DNA from 4 places in the Paenibacillus sp. FSL W8-1187 genome. Region 2 is predicted to be linked to each of the others. Evidence: riboswitches for the same ligand, from Rfam matches in the RefSeq annotation. Region 2 holds a riboswitch; each other region holds the start of a gene.
What was found. Region 2 has a riboswitch for cyclic di-AMP ahead of NYE40_RS01135 (C40 family peptidase). Riboswitches for the same ligand answer to the same signal wherever they lie in the genome.

Region 1 (3,200 bases), 1.6 Mb from region 2:
CCGAGCTGCACGAGCTCCTTGCCGAGGCTGGATCCGAAACGGCCCAGTCCGATGACGCAGAATTGACTTCCTTTGGCTCCCTTACCCATTGTCTCTCTTTCTTTCCTTTCCTATCCGATGATGATCTTGCCTTCCGGATGCTTGTAATATTCCTTGCTGGCCTTGGGCCGGAGAGCGTACGCCATCGTCAGCGGGCCGAGCCTGCCGGCGAACATGACGAAGCTGATCACGAGCTTGCTGACATCCTGCAGCCCCGGCGTAATGCCGGTGCTCAGCCCGACCGTGCCGAACGCCGACACCGTCTCGAACAGGATGCGCAGGAAGTCGCGGTCCTCGAGCGTGCAGAGCACCATCGTCGAGGCGAGCACGATGGCGATCGACAGCATCGTGATCGTCAGCGCCTTGAGGATGCGCTCCTTGGCGAGCCGGTAGCGGAACAGCACGATGTCCTCCTTGCCCCGGAGCATCGCCCACATCGCCGCCGCGAGCGTCATGAACGTCGTCGTCTTGATGCCGCCGCCGGTCGAGCCGGGCGACGCTCCGATGAACATGAGGAGGATCATGAAGAACAGGCTCGCCTGGGTCAGCGCTCCGATGTCCACCGAGTTCGGTCCGGCGGTGCGCGTCGCGACCGATTGGAACAGCGACGCGAGCAGCTTGCCGCCGAGGTCGAGCGGTCCCATCGTGCCGGCATTCCCGTATTCGAACAGGAAGATGACGGCCGTCCCGAGCGCCACCAGGCCGCCGCTTGTCAGCAGCACGACCTTGGAGTGCAGCGTCAGCCGCCGATGCCTGCGGAAGTCGACCAGATCGGACAGGACGATGAAGCCGAGGCCGCCGAGGATGACGAGCGAGACGGTGACGAGATTGACGAGCGGATCCGCGACATAGGCGGTCATGCTGCTGTAGTTGCCCATGATGTCGAAGCCGGCGTTGTTGAACATGGACACCGCATGGAAGATGCCGTAATAGACGGCCTGCCCGGGCGGCATGTCGGACAGGAAGCGCAGCGCATACAGCAGCGCGCCGCAGCCCTCGATGACGAGCGAGTACAAAAGGACGCGGCGGATCAGCCGTACGATGCCCTCCATCGAGCCTTGGTTCATCGCCTCCTGCAGCAGCAGCCGCTCCTTGAGCGAGATGCGCTTGCGCAGCACGAGCGCGAACAGCGTCGCCATCGTCATGAAGCCGAGTCCGCCGATCTGGATCATCACCAGGATGATGAGCTGGCCCGCCAGCGAATAATGCGTTCCGGTGTCGACGACGACGAGGCCCGTGACGCAGGTAGCGGATGTCGCCGTGAACAGCGCGTCGATCCAGCGCGTCCCCAGGCCGTCCGCGGTCGCGAACGGCTGCATCAGCAGCAGCGAGCCGAGCGCGATGATGAAAGCGAAGCCGGCGATCAGAATCCTCGGCGGGGAAGGGATGAGCAGCTGCCTCAGCTGCAGCCTCCAAGCGGTCATAGGCGGCCATTCTCCTTTTTTTGCACACGACAAATAGGCACCGGAAACACCCGGTGCCCAGCGCCTGTGTGAGTCCTGTCATGGAAGCCTCCGAGGTTAGCTGACGGATTCGGGCGTGACGGCCGCCCTATCCCCCCGGAAAAGTTCCGAGCGGAATTCACCCCTGCGGATCGGCTGTCCGGCTCCACGAGCCGCCGTCCGCGCTGGTTCCCCCGTTCCCGGCGCTTGTCGTCCGGAATTCGGCAGTTTAAAGTTCTATAGGATCGGATTTGATTATATAGGATAAAGGACAGGTTACCAAATGCGTCCGCAGGCGTTGGCGGCCGATTTGCTTCGTTTTTGGAGGCTGGCGGACATTGCGGAGGATGCTAGCCCCTCCGCGCTCGCTCTTTTGCCCGCTGGCTCGTCCGCGCGGCCGGGCGGCATGGATAAAAGGAAAGCCGCTGTGGTAAGGTTAAACCATGGATCCAACCAGGCAGCGCCATCAGCAAGGAGGACTTCGATGAATTCATCCCATCTTGACCAGGCTTTTCGAAGATACGTTTGGTGTGGCGCAATCGGAGCCGCTTTATTCCTGCTGCTGCAGGTCATCCCCTCGGCAGCCGGAGTCGGCGCGGAGAGCGAGCCGGTCCACCCGGTCAGCCGCGGGCAGGCGATGGCGGCTGCGGCCGACTTTGCCCAGAAGCAGCTGCGCGCGCTGCCCCAGAACGCCCACGCGGTCCATCAGGCCGACAGGCTGATGGCGGGCTATGTGGCGAAGGAGAAGCTGGGCAAGACGCTGGACAGCAGCGCCGGACTCAAGGTGCCCGTCGATGTCTGGCAGGTGACGCAGAACTTCGACGACGGCCGGCGGCTGCTCGTCGAGATCGGCATGACGAGCGGCAAGCTCGTCGGCTGGAAGCAGGTGCTCGGTCCGACCGGAGGCGACGGAGGAAGCTCCGCGCTGGAGGGCGAGGCGCTGGACCGGACGGTCCAGCGACAGGCCGACGAGCTCGGACTCGGCCAGCTGCGACGCTCGGGCCCGGCCAAAGAGGGCTCCGTCCGCTACGAGGCGGCGGCGATCACCGTCGGCGAAGCGGGCCTGATCGTCCTCGCCGCCGGCGAGCGCCTGGAGGGCGAGATCAGGCTGACCCGCTTCCAGCCCGTCTACGAGGTCCCTGCCTCCTACGCCGCCTATACGATGGAGCAGGACCGGCTCGGCGAGCAATTGTCGCTGCTCGGCAATCTGCTGCCGTCCGGTATCATGACGCTGCTGGCCATCGTCTACGCCATCGTCATGAGGCGCTTCACGTCGTTCCGCCGGGGCTGGGCGCTGGCGCTGGTCTTCCTCGCCTTCTACACAATCAACAACTTCAATCTGCTGGACGGCTTGCGGGCGATCTACGGGGGCGAGGTCAACGCAGAGCTGGCGGCGATGGCCCAGCTCGTCTTCATGACGGCGCTCACCTTCGTCATGGCGGTCGGAGCGTACTTCTCGCTCGTGGCCGGAGACGGGCTGTGGCGAGCCCAGGGCCGGCCGCTCTGGACCGCCGGCTCGGAGCCCGGCTTCGGAGCCGAGGCGTGGAGCGCGATGAAGCTTTCCTACGCGTTCGCCTTCCTGCTGCTCGGCCTGCAGACGCTCATCCTCGGCGGTCTCTCGGCCGCCACAGGCGCCTGGGCGACGACGGACGTGACCCAGTCGCCGTACAACATGGCGGCGCTCTGGCTCATGCCGCTGCTCGCATGGTGCGCCGCCAT
Region 2 (3,200 bases):
GTTCCGGCTGCTCAAGACGGATCTGGCCCATCCGTATCTGTGGCTGCTGGGCGGACTGCTGCTCGCCCGCCTGCTGCTCGGTCCGCTGCTGAGCGCCGGACTCGCCTACTCCGTGCGGCATGCCGCGGAATCCGGAGCCGAAGGAGGCACGCGCTTCCTCGAGGGCATCCGCGTCTGCTGGAAGCCGTTCATCCTGCTCGCTGCCGCCGAGCTGACGCTCGCGCTCGCTCCGGCCGTCTGGCTTGCGCGGGAGGGCTTCCAACGCTTCCAGCACTACAGCTCGCTGCCGCAGCTGGCCGCGGACGCGCTGCCCTGGGCCGGAGCGTGGCTGCTCTGGATCGGACTGCTCCATGTGCTGATCCTCAGCCTGCAGTTCGGCGCGGCAAGCGGCCTGGGCGCAGGGGCGAGCTTCCGCCAGGCGCTGCGCCGCCTGCTGCCGCTGGCAGGCGTCAGCCTCGTCCTGCTGCTGCTGTCGGGCCTGCTGCAAGCCGGCGTCAGCGCTGGGGCGATGGCCTGGGCCGGCCTTGCCGCCATCGTCATCCAGCAAGGGTATCATTTCGTCCGCACGCTGATCGACGTCTGGATCCTCTCCGCGCAGTACAGCTGCTGGTCCGACAAGCCAGATGCCGGAGGACGTCAGGTTAGTTGACAAATCCGAATGTCCATCCTATAATTGTGTAAATTCTCTGACAATTTTGTCTTGTTTTTCGGACCCGAATGCGGTGTATATAACATCCAGGCCGGCCGCGCAGCGCCGCCCCGGCACCGCCCCGCGAACACCAAACCTTCATCTGCCGATGATCGTACGATCATCATCCGCAGCTTTAATGGAGCATAGAAGCCATCGAATGCAGGACATGCTAGAGGAGAGTTTCATTTTAGAGAGAGAGGAAAGATTGACCATGACCGAAAAAATCTACGCCTACTACGAGCAGCTGCATCAAGCGACCGGCGATCTGCTGGACCGCGCCGGCGCCTACCGGAACGCGCAGGAGCTGGAAGCCCTGCAGAGCGAGCACGCCCGCCTGCGCCCGGAAGGGCTCGACCTCAGCGAGGCCGCGCTGACCCGCCTGATGGGCATGCGCACGAAGCTGCTCACGTTGATGGAAAACTCGCTGTACACGGCCTGATCCCCCGATTCGGATCGCTCCGGCGCGAACGACGCGCCGACCGCAAAAGCGCCCCTCGCGAGGGGCGCTTTTTTTCGATGCGGCAGAGCCGAAGCGGCCCGCCGGCAGAGGCGTCGATTCGACTCCAGCCCCCGAAGCAAGCGCTGTCATTTGTCTCTTTCAACATGAGAATTATGAGAAAATGTCGGGAAAGGGAGGAAAATAGCTTAAAGAAAAGAATACCACTTCCAGAAGCAGTTCAAACATGCCGAGTTCCATGACTATGGAAACGGGGGAACCATCTCAGGGTGAATTGATTTCGCCCTCCTCGCCGCAAGGCAGGAAGGCCGAGAAATCATAGGGAACCTTCAACCGAACCCCACAGCTAACCTCGTAGGCTCTGGAAGGAGCACTTCAGCTTTGAAGAAGAAAGCCGCAGCAATCGCACTCGGACTTGCCCTGCTGTTCTCGGCAGGCGCGCAAAGCGCATCGGCAGGATCCAAAATGGACGGCGTCATCAGCGACGTCATCGGCACGCCGTACAAGTCGGCGGGCACCACCTCGAAAGGCTTCGACTGCTCGGGCTTCACGTCCTACGTGTTCAAGCAGTTCAAGATCACGCTCCCCCACTCGTCCGCGGCTCAATCGGCCATGGGCAAGAAGGTCGCCAAAGACGACCTGAAGGCGGGAGATCTCGTGTTCTTCAATACGAGCGGCAAGGGCGTCTCCCATGTGGGCGTCTACGTCGGCGACGGCAAGTTCGCTCACGCTTCCTCAAGCCGAGGCGTGACGATCAGCGAGCTGAGCGAGTCCTACTACGCCAAGCGCTATATGTCCGCCCGCCGCGTCATGGACGAAAAGACGTTCGAGAAGTACGCGGACGACGCTGCCGACCAGCCGGACGGCGGTCCGGACGTCGATTAAAAGCCTTTCGAAGTCGGACGAGCAGACCGCAGCAAGCCTCCCCTCGGAGCGCCTGCTGCGGTTTGTTTGCATTCCGGCAGGGTAGTACGGAAAGAGCATGATCGGCCGCGGCCGATCCAAGGAGGCAAGGACATGTATCTGTTCATCCACCGCAAGGATCTCCGAGCGGGCGATCTGCGCGCGTTCGACTACGCCGCCAGCCTTGGCATGCCGGGCATCCATGCGCTGATCCTCGACCCGGCGCAGCTCGGGGACGGCCGCGCCGAGTCCCATCCCGGACGGCATTTCCTGCGGGCGGCCGGTCTGCTGCTGCGGGATTATGCGGCGCAAGGAGCCGAGCTGCAGCTGCTGCACGGCAATCCCGCCCTCGTGCTGGACGAGCTGCTCGAGCGGGAGCCGATCCGCGAGGTCGTCGTCACCGCCGACCATACGCCTTATGCGCGGCGGCGGGACGAGCGGCTCGCCGCCGTCTGCCGCAGCCGGGGCGTGCGCTGGACGGCGCTGGAGGACGTGCCGCTCGCCGATCTGGACGCATTCCAGGAGCAGACGGGAAGAAAAGAGCCGTACCGCGTGTTCACGCCGTTCTACCGGGCGTGGAACGGTTATGTCCGCTCGCGGCTCGCGCCGCCTCCGGCCGTCGCTGCCGGCGGCCTGCCGATCGCCCGGCTCTCCGGCGGCGGCAGCTGGAGCGTGCCGGGCGAGCTGGCCGGCCTGCTCGCGGCCCCCGTGCCGGAGGACGAGCGGCCCGAGCGGCAGCTGGAGCGGTTCCTCGGCGGCAGCCTGCAGGCGTACGAGGAGCTGCGCGACCGCTACGCGCTGGATGCCGGGAGCGGCCTCTCGCGCTGGCTGAACGTCGGCGCGCTGTCGGCCCGGCGCGCCTACGGCCTCGCCCTGGATGCCGCCCGGACCGAGGACGGGCGCGAGCCGCTTGCCTTCGGCGGAGCGGCCGACTGGCGGGCGGACGCCGCGGGCCAGCTCGAGCTGGCGCTGCCGGGCAGCGGCGAAGGCCCGGGCTCCGCGCCGCGCGATCCGTCGGCCGCGGCGGCGCGCTCCGGCGCGGAGAGCTGGATCCGCCAGCTCGCCTGGCGGGAGTTCTACCTGTACCAGGCGCGGTTCGACGCGGACTTTTTCCGCTATGAGGAGCAGGTCGACCTGTCCGGCCTGACG
Region 3 (3,200 bases), 2.2 Mb from region 2:
CTTGGACGCGGGCAGCCCCTTGCTCTTGAGCAGCTTGACGGCGGTGTCGACGCTGTAGCTGGCGCGCGAGGAGTTGTAAAGCGCCGTATGATGCGTGCCCGAGCCGGCCTGCATGTCGTAGGTCATCACGTTCAGGAAGTCGAACGACGGCTGCACGGCGGCGATGTCGATGTTGCCGAGGCCGTAGTCCGAAGCGCCTACGGCGGCGGTCAGCTGGTACTTGTTGCTGCCTCGGCCGTCCGCTGCGCTGCCTGCGTCAAGCACCGAACGGAGCTTTTGGATGAACAGCGTATAGTTCTGCTTGTCGCCGGCGGCCGGGTATTCCCAGTCGATGTCGACGCCGTCCAGCTTGTTGGCGCGGATGTAGGAAAGGGCGCTGTTCGCGAACGCCGTCCGGCTGGCGTCGGTCGAGGCCGCGCCGGCGAAGCCTTGCGAGCGGCCCCAGCCGCCGACGGAGACGAGCACCTTCAGGCTCGGATTTTTGCTGCGCAGCGTCGTCAGCTGGGCGAGCTTGGAGGCGTCGCCGCCGCTCACGCCGTTGTTGGCCACGTCGGCGAAGGCGTAGAACACATGCGTCAGCTTTTCGGCCGGCACGGTGCTCACGTTCGGGAAATGCCAGTCGGCGACGTAGGCGCCGGTAATCTTGCCGCCCGGAGCGCCGGGCGTCGGAGTCGGCGTCGCGCTAGGCGAAGGCGTCTTGGTCGGAGTCGGCGTCGGAGTCGGAGCGGACGAGCAGGCGCCGAGCGATTTCCATGCGCCCCATGGGCCGGACAGGTCGGGGCGCTCGTTCGTCGTCCACCACTTCGCTTCGTACAGCGTGCTGCTGTACACGGCTTTCTGGCCCGCGGTGTAGATCGCCGAGGCCGACCAGGCGGAGACGCCGGTGCAGGCATCGGCGGCATGGGCGGTGCGGACGGCGAGCGAGCCCGGCACGATCGAGCCGATCAGGAACACGGCGAGCAGCAGCGCGCGCAAAGCCTGGAAGCGGGGGGTGGAAGTGCGGGATTTTGCGGACATGAAAGTCCTCCTTTTCAAAAGTAGGATAAAAAAGCGGAATTCGGCAGGCGGCCTCCTTTCACTCGAAGAGTTCCACTATTATCCTATTAAATTCATAACGCTTAAAGGATAGTTTCTCAGAATGGCAGGGGGAAATATCCATTTCTTCCTCTGGGCAGGAGGACAGGGGCGAAAATCGCGTCCATTCGATGATATGAGCAGAAGGGCCTAGGCTGATTTATGAGAAAAGTAAGGGATTTGATGAGGGACTTCTAATATTTCCCGGGCAGGGATTCGACAAAAAACTACGAATATTAACCTTTAATAAAAATGATGAATCATCATGCCGAATTTTCGAGAAGAAAAACGGGGGAACCATACCGGGTGAATGAATCTTGCAAGAGAGGATTCTAGGGAACCTTCAACCGAACCCACAGCTAACTTCGTAGGCATCCGAAGGGAGAAGCAACTTGTGAAGAAAGTCATCCTGTCCATGCTTGGCCTGGTTCTGCTTCTGACGTTCAGCAGCAGCGCGTTCGCGAATACGCCGGATCTCGACAGCGCGATCAAAAAAGTCATCGGCACGCCTTACAAATACGGCGGCACGACGACAGCCGGCTTCGACTGCTCCGGCTTCGTCCGCCATATTTTCAACCAGTTCGACGTCAAGCTGCCCCGCACGTCCAAGTCGCAGGCTCAGGTCGGCTCCAAAGTGGACAAGGACGATCTTCGTCCCGGCGATCTCGTCTTCTTCAATACGAGCGGCCGCGGCATCTCGCATGCCGGCATCTACGTCGGCGACGGCAAGTTCGCCCACGCCTCCAGCAAGGGCGTGCGCTACACGAAGCTGAGCGATTCCTACTACGCCAAGCGGTACGTCACCGCCCGCCGCGTCGTCACCGGCGAGGACTACAGCAAGATGATCGGCGAGGACGACGGCGAGGACGTCGCCGGCGAAGAATAAGCATGGTCGTTGAAGTCCCGGCAGCTTGGGCTGCCGGGACTTTTTGCATCCGGACCCGCAGGGGAGCCGTTGGCGATACAGGAGGAGGAGGAGTCCATCATGAAGCTGCAAGGCCTTAATCATCTGCTGTTCAGCGTCTCGTCGCTGGAGCGGTCGATCGCGTTCTATCGGGAGGCGTTCGGCGCGAAGCTGCTCGTGCGCGGACGGTCGACCGCTTATTTCGATCTGGACGGTCTGTGGCTCGCCTTGAACGAAGAAAAGGATCTCCCGCGCGAGGAGATCCGTCTGTCTTATACGCATATCGCCTTTTCCATTAAAGAGGAGGAGTTCGACGAGGCGGTGTCCCGGCTGCGGCGCATCGGCGCGGACATCTTGCCGGGACGGGAGCGGGACGAGCGTGACCGGCGCTCGGTCTACTTCGCAGACCCCGACGGCCACAAGTTCGAATTCCATACCGGCACGCTGGCGGACCGGATGGCCTATTATCGCCAGACCAAGCCGCATATGGAGTTTTTTGACTAGAGGCTCCGCATGGCTCATAGGCCCGCGCAGTCGTTTCGTTAGCGCTTAGAAGCCTCGCTCGCGGACAGAAAGGAACAAGGGGCTGTCCCGGCATCCGTGAAACGGACGTCGGGACAGCCCCTTGTCGCATGGCCGCCTCTGGCGCCGCAGCCTCTCGCTCCTCGGGTTCGCGAACGGCAGAGCCGCGGCTTCTCGCCGCTCGGATTCGCGAACGGCAGCGCCGCTCCAGGCTCCAGGCCTACCGCGCAGCTGCTTTCATCGCTCTCGCTTGCGGCTCGACGAGCGCACGATCAGCTCCGCCGGCAGGATGAGCGTGCGCGGGCCGCTGCCGTCGCCGTTTTCGATCCGGTCGACGAGGCGCTCCAGGCCGAGCGCGCCGAACTGATAGGCCGGCTGCGCGGCCACCGTCAGGAACGGACTCAAAATGCTGGCGAAGCCGAGATCGTCGAAGCAGACGACCGACAGATCGTCCGGCACAGCCAGGCCGCGCTCGCGCAGCGACTGGATGACGCCGAGCGCGAGGAAGTTGTTGGCGGCAAAAATGGCCGTCGGCGGGGAGCTCAACGCCAGCAGTGGGTCGAGATCGCTCGGATTGAAGCCGTCCGAATAGTCGAGATGGCGGACGAGCGTCTCGTCATACGGGAGGTCGTTCAGCTTGAGCGCGTCCCGATAGCCCGCATGGCGCTCGCGCGCGGTGGAGACGTCCTCCGATCCGTTC
Region 4 (3,200 bases), 2.1 Mb from region 2:
AGGAGGGCGCGTCGCGGCTGCACGGCCTTCACACGTTCAACTACTCCGCGATGATCAGTTGCGGCCTATCCGCCTCCGCGCTGTCGGGCATGCGCCATGCGATACCGAAGCTCGTGTCGGAGGTCGCGGGCGGGCTGTTCCTCGACGATCGCGAGCGGATTCTGGATCAGTTCTACCGGTACGACGAGCTGGAGTTCACGGGCTGGATGGATTCGTTAAGCTGATCTTACGCCCGGCGACCCGGTCTGCCAAATAAAAATCGCGTAAAAACGTCTCCTTAGGGCGTGTTTGCAATCCCGCTTCGGGTTATGCAAACACGCCCTAGCTTCTGCTCCGCCAGAAGGCCGGGAATTCGGGATCGACGACGGCGCCGTGACGCACCTTGAAGGCGCGGCTGCGGCTGCTGCCGTCCTTGAGCTTCAGCAGGCCATGCTCGAACTCGGTATCGCGGCTGCGGAAAAAGACGCCGGAGCATCCATTCTTGTCCAAGGTCCTCTGGATGACGTAGCCGCCGTCCCGCGCGGCGACCGCGACGCGGACGCCGCGCTCATGGGTCCGCTCCAGCTCCTCGTCCAGCCGCTGCACGGCGACGACATGCAGATCGGTCTGGCCGATCCGGCGCAGCAGCGCGTCGACGAAGGAGCCGTGGAACCGCTCCTCCCAGCGCGTCGGCACGGGCTGGCCGACGACGATCTGCGTCATGCGCTCGATCATCGCCGTATGCGCGATCACGTCGACGGCCTTGCGGCCTGCGGACGGCACCGCCCGGAATTCCGCGCCTGCTTCGGCCGCGGCCTCGCGCCAGACGCGCTGCCATTCCTCCTGCGCCGAGCCGGGCGCCGCCTCGACGTCCGACACCACGCTCAGGACGACCAAGCGGCTGCCCGCCGCCGCGGCAAGCTCGGCGCCGCGGCGGATGAGGCGCTCTCCGTGCGGGCCGTACGACAGGCAGACGAGGATGTGTTCCGATTTGGGCATGGCAATTGCTCCTTCGCTTTTTTTTGCTGCTCATCCTACGCGACGAGAGGGCGGTCTGTAAAAGGCGGCGCAGGCGGAATTCAGCCGTCCCGCTTCATGTAAGCGCGACCATCGCCTTCGTTTGCCGAGAATGAAATCGGCGATGGAGGCGGGTTTTTGGCATGCGTCGAGATGAATTCGAGAGAATGAGCGAGATTCAGAGAGAGAAATGGAGATCGATCGGCCTTTCTTGCTCGACAAGCGCGATCGCGGCCGGATTTTCGCCGCTGGCCCGGCTTTACTTTCCGAAAAGTCCGGGTGTAAGATTCGTCTCAGCTAGCCAGACCAGCTTTTGACAACGCTGAGTTTCCGAAATGGAAAACGGGGGAACCAAGCGGAGCCTGCGGCCGCCGATGTGAGAGTCGGCCGCCGCGGCTCCAGGGGTGAATCCTGGGGGAGCGGATCCATGGAATCCGTCTCCCTCGGGTAGGGCGACTCTCACCGTCCGAATCCGACAGCTAACCTCGTAAGCGCAGGAGGCGGCGCGCGCCATAGCGCGCCGTGCTCCGATCGGGAGAGAGGATGATGACGCTTGTGATCTGACCAAGACCACAGGGGCCGCTGCCTCTGTGGTTTTTTGCGCGCTTTTTTCCAAAGCGGATCCCGGTCCGCAGCCGTCCGCCGCCCTCGCCACCCGAAGGAGAACCACCATGGATCTCGATCCCGAAACGATACTCGTCTCGCCGGCCACAGCGGCCGGCGAACGCTTCCTGATGCAGCTGAAGCGCATGCGGATTCCTTGCGCCGCAGTCGTCAACAGCCGCCGCGAAAGGCAGCGGCTGGAGCGCCTCGGCTTAGGTCGAATCATGCAAATCGATACGGCCGAAAAGGACCGCAATCCGGCGCCTGAATGCCGATGCGGCAACGTCTACCTGTTCGAGAGCAGCCTCGCTCTCTGCTGCCGCTATGTGCAGATTTTCCGCGGCTGGACCGGCCGCAGCATCTTCGTCGTCACGCAAGGCCGCGGCTCGGGCGGCGTCTACAAGTCGCTCGGAGCGGATTATGTCATTCATACAAACGGGCAGGACGTCTTTTACCTCATTCAGGACGAAGCCCGCCAAGACAAGGAAAAGGAGCCATTCACATGATGGATATCGGCATGCTCGCCTTGCTGATCGGATTGACCGCCGCGATGCTCGGCCTGCTCGCCTGGTGCGGCAAGCAGGCGCAGGAAGGACGCGAGGAACGATGATCGCGCTCCTGTGGGTTGTCGTCGCGGCCGTGTTCCTCTACCTCGTCTACGTCTTACTTCACCCCGACCAATTCTGACCCAAGAAGGAGCCACCTCCCATGATGGCAGGACTATCCATCGCAATCACGCTGCTGCTCGTGCTGCTGCTGGCCAAGCCGGCGGGGCTGTATCTCTATCGGGCCTACAGCCTGGAGCCGACCGGCCTCGACCGCGTCTTCGGCCCGGCGGAGCGGCTGATCTACCGCCTCGGGGGCATCCGCCCCGGAAGCCAGAGCTGGAAAGCCTACGCCGCGGCGCTGATCGTCAGCAACGGCGTCATGCTGCTGCTCGTCTACGCCGTCTTCCGCACGCAAGCCTATCTCCCGCTCAATCCGAGCGGGATCGCGAACATGGAGCCGCGGCTCGCGTTCAACACGACGATCAGCTTCATGACCAATACGAACCTGCAGCATTACAGCGGCGAAAGCGGCTTATCCTATCTGTCCCAAATGATCGCGATCGTGTTCATGATGTTCGTCTCGCCGGCGACGGGGCTGTGCGCGGCGATGGCGTTCATGAGAGGGCTGGCCGGCAAGCCGATGGGCCATTTCTTCGTCGATCTCGTGCGCTCGATCACGCGGGTGTTGCTGCCGATCGCTTTTGTGCTGGCGCTCGTCTTCGTCGCGCTCGGCGTGCCGCAGACGCTGGAGCCGTCTGCCGCTGCGCAGACGCTGGAGGGCGGGGAGCAGACGATCGCGCGCGGTCCGGTCGCCTCGCTGCTCGCCATCAAGGAGCTCGGCAACAACGGTGGCGGCCATATGGGCGTCAACTCCGCGCATCCGTTCGAAAACCCCGACGCGATCAGCAACCTATTGCAGATGCTGCTCATGCTGCTCGTGCCGACGGCGCTGCCGTTCGCGTACGGCAAGCTCGTCGGCAATCCGAAGCAGGGGCGGGTGCTGTTCGTCTCCATGGCGCTGCTGTTCGTCGTCATGCTGGGCGTCTCGCTGAC

Region 1: linked by a shared signal. The riboswitch ahead of NYE40_RS18335 (TrkH family potassium uptake protein) and the one ahead of NYE40_RS01135 (C40 family peptidase) in region 2 are both predicted to bind cyclic di-AMP.
Region 3: linked by a shared signal. The riboswitch ahead of NYE40_RS15975 (C40 family peptidase) and the one ahead of NYE40_RS01135 (C40 family peptidase) in region 2 are both predicted to bind cyclic di-AMP.
Region 4: linked by a shared signal. The riboswitch ahead of NYE40_RS09940 (hypothetical protein) and the one ahead of NYE40_RS01135 (C40 family peptidase) in region 2 are both predicted to bind cyclic di-AMP.

What each region holds. Positions count from the first base shown of each region.
Region 1 covers NZ_CP150181.1:4,256,367-4,259,566, forward strand. Annotated here, with positions in the region: gene NYE40_RS18330 (TrkA family potassium uptake protein) at 1-89, opposite strand, end outside; gene NYE40_RS18335 (TrkH family potassium uptake protein) at 111-1,463, opposite strand; cyclic di-AMP (ydaO/yuaA leader) riboswitch at 1,534-1,718, opposite strand; gene NYE40_RS18340 (CPBP family intramembrane glutamic endopeptidase) at 1,966-3,200, shown strand, end outside.
Region 2 covers NZ_CP150181.1:239,745-242,944, reverse strand. Annotated here, with positions in the region: gene NYE40_RS01145 (hypothetical protein) at 1-649, shown strand, start outside; gene NYE40_RS01140 (hypothetical protein) at 903-1,130, shown strand; cyclic di-AMP (ydaO/yuaA leader) riboswitch at 1,366-1,524, shown strand; gene NYE40_RS01135 (C40 family peptidase) at 1,530-2,033, shown strand; gene NYE40_RS01130 (deoxyribodipyrimidine photo-lyase) at 2,166-3,200, shown strand, end outside.
Region 3 covers NZ_CP150181.1:3,677,010-3,680,209, reverse strand. Annotated here, with positions in the region: gene NYE40_RS15980 (glycosyl hydrolase family 18 protein) at 1-1,017, opposite strand, end outside; cyclic di-AMP (ydaO/yuaA leader) riboswitch at 1,331-1,464, shown strand; gene NYE40_RS15975 (C40 family peptidase) at 1,469-1,960, shown strand; gene fosB (metallothiol transferase FosB) at 2,060-2,482, shown strand; gene NYE40_RS15965 (LacI family DNA-binding transcriptional regulator) at 2,738-3,200, opposite strand, start outside.
Region 4 covers NZ_CP150181.1:2,330,092-2,333,291, forward strand. Annotated here, with positions in the region: gene NYE40_RS09930 (NAD(P)/FAD-dependent oxidoreductase) at 1-224, shown strand, start outside; gene NYE40_RS09935 (universal stress protein) at 322-978, opposite strand; cyclic di-AMP (ydaO/yuaA leader) riboswitch at 1,307-1,505, shown strand; gene NYE40_RS09940 (hypothetical protein) at 1,668-2,105, shown strand; gene kdpA (potassium-transporting ATPase subunit KdpA) at 2,311-3,200, shown strand, end outside.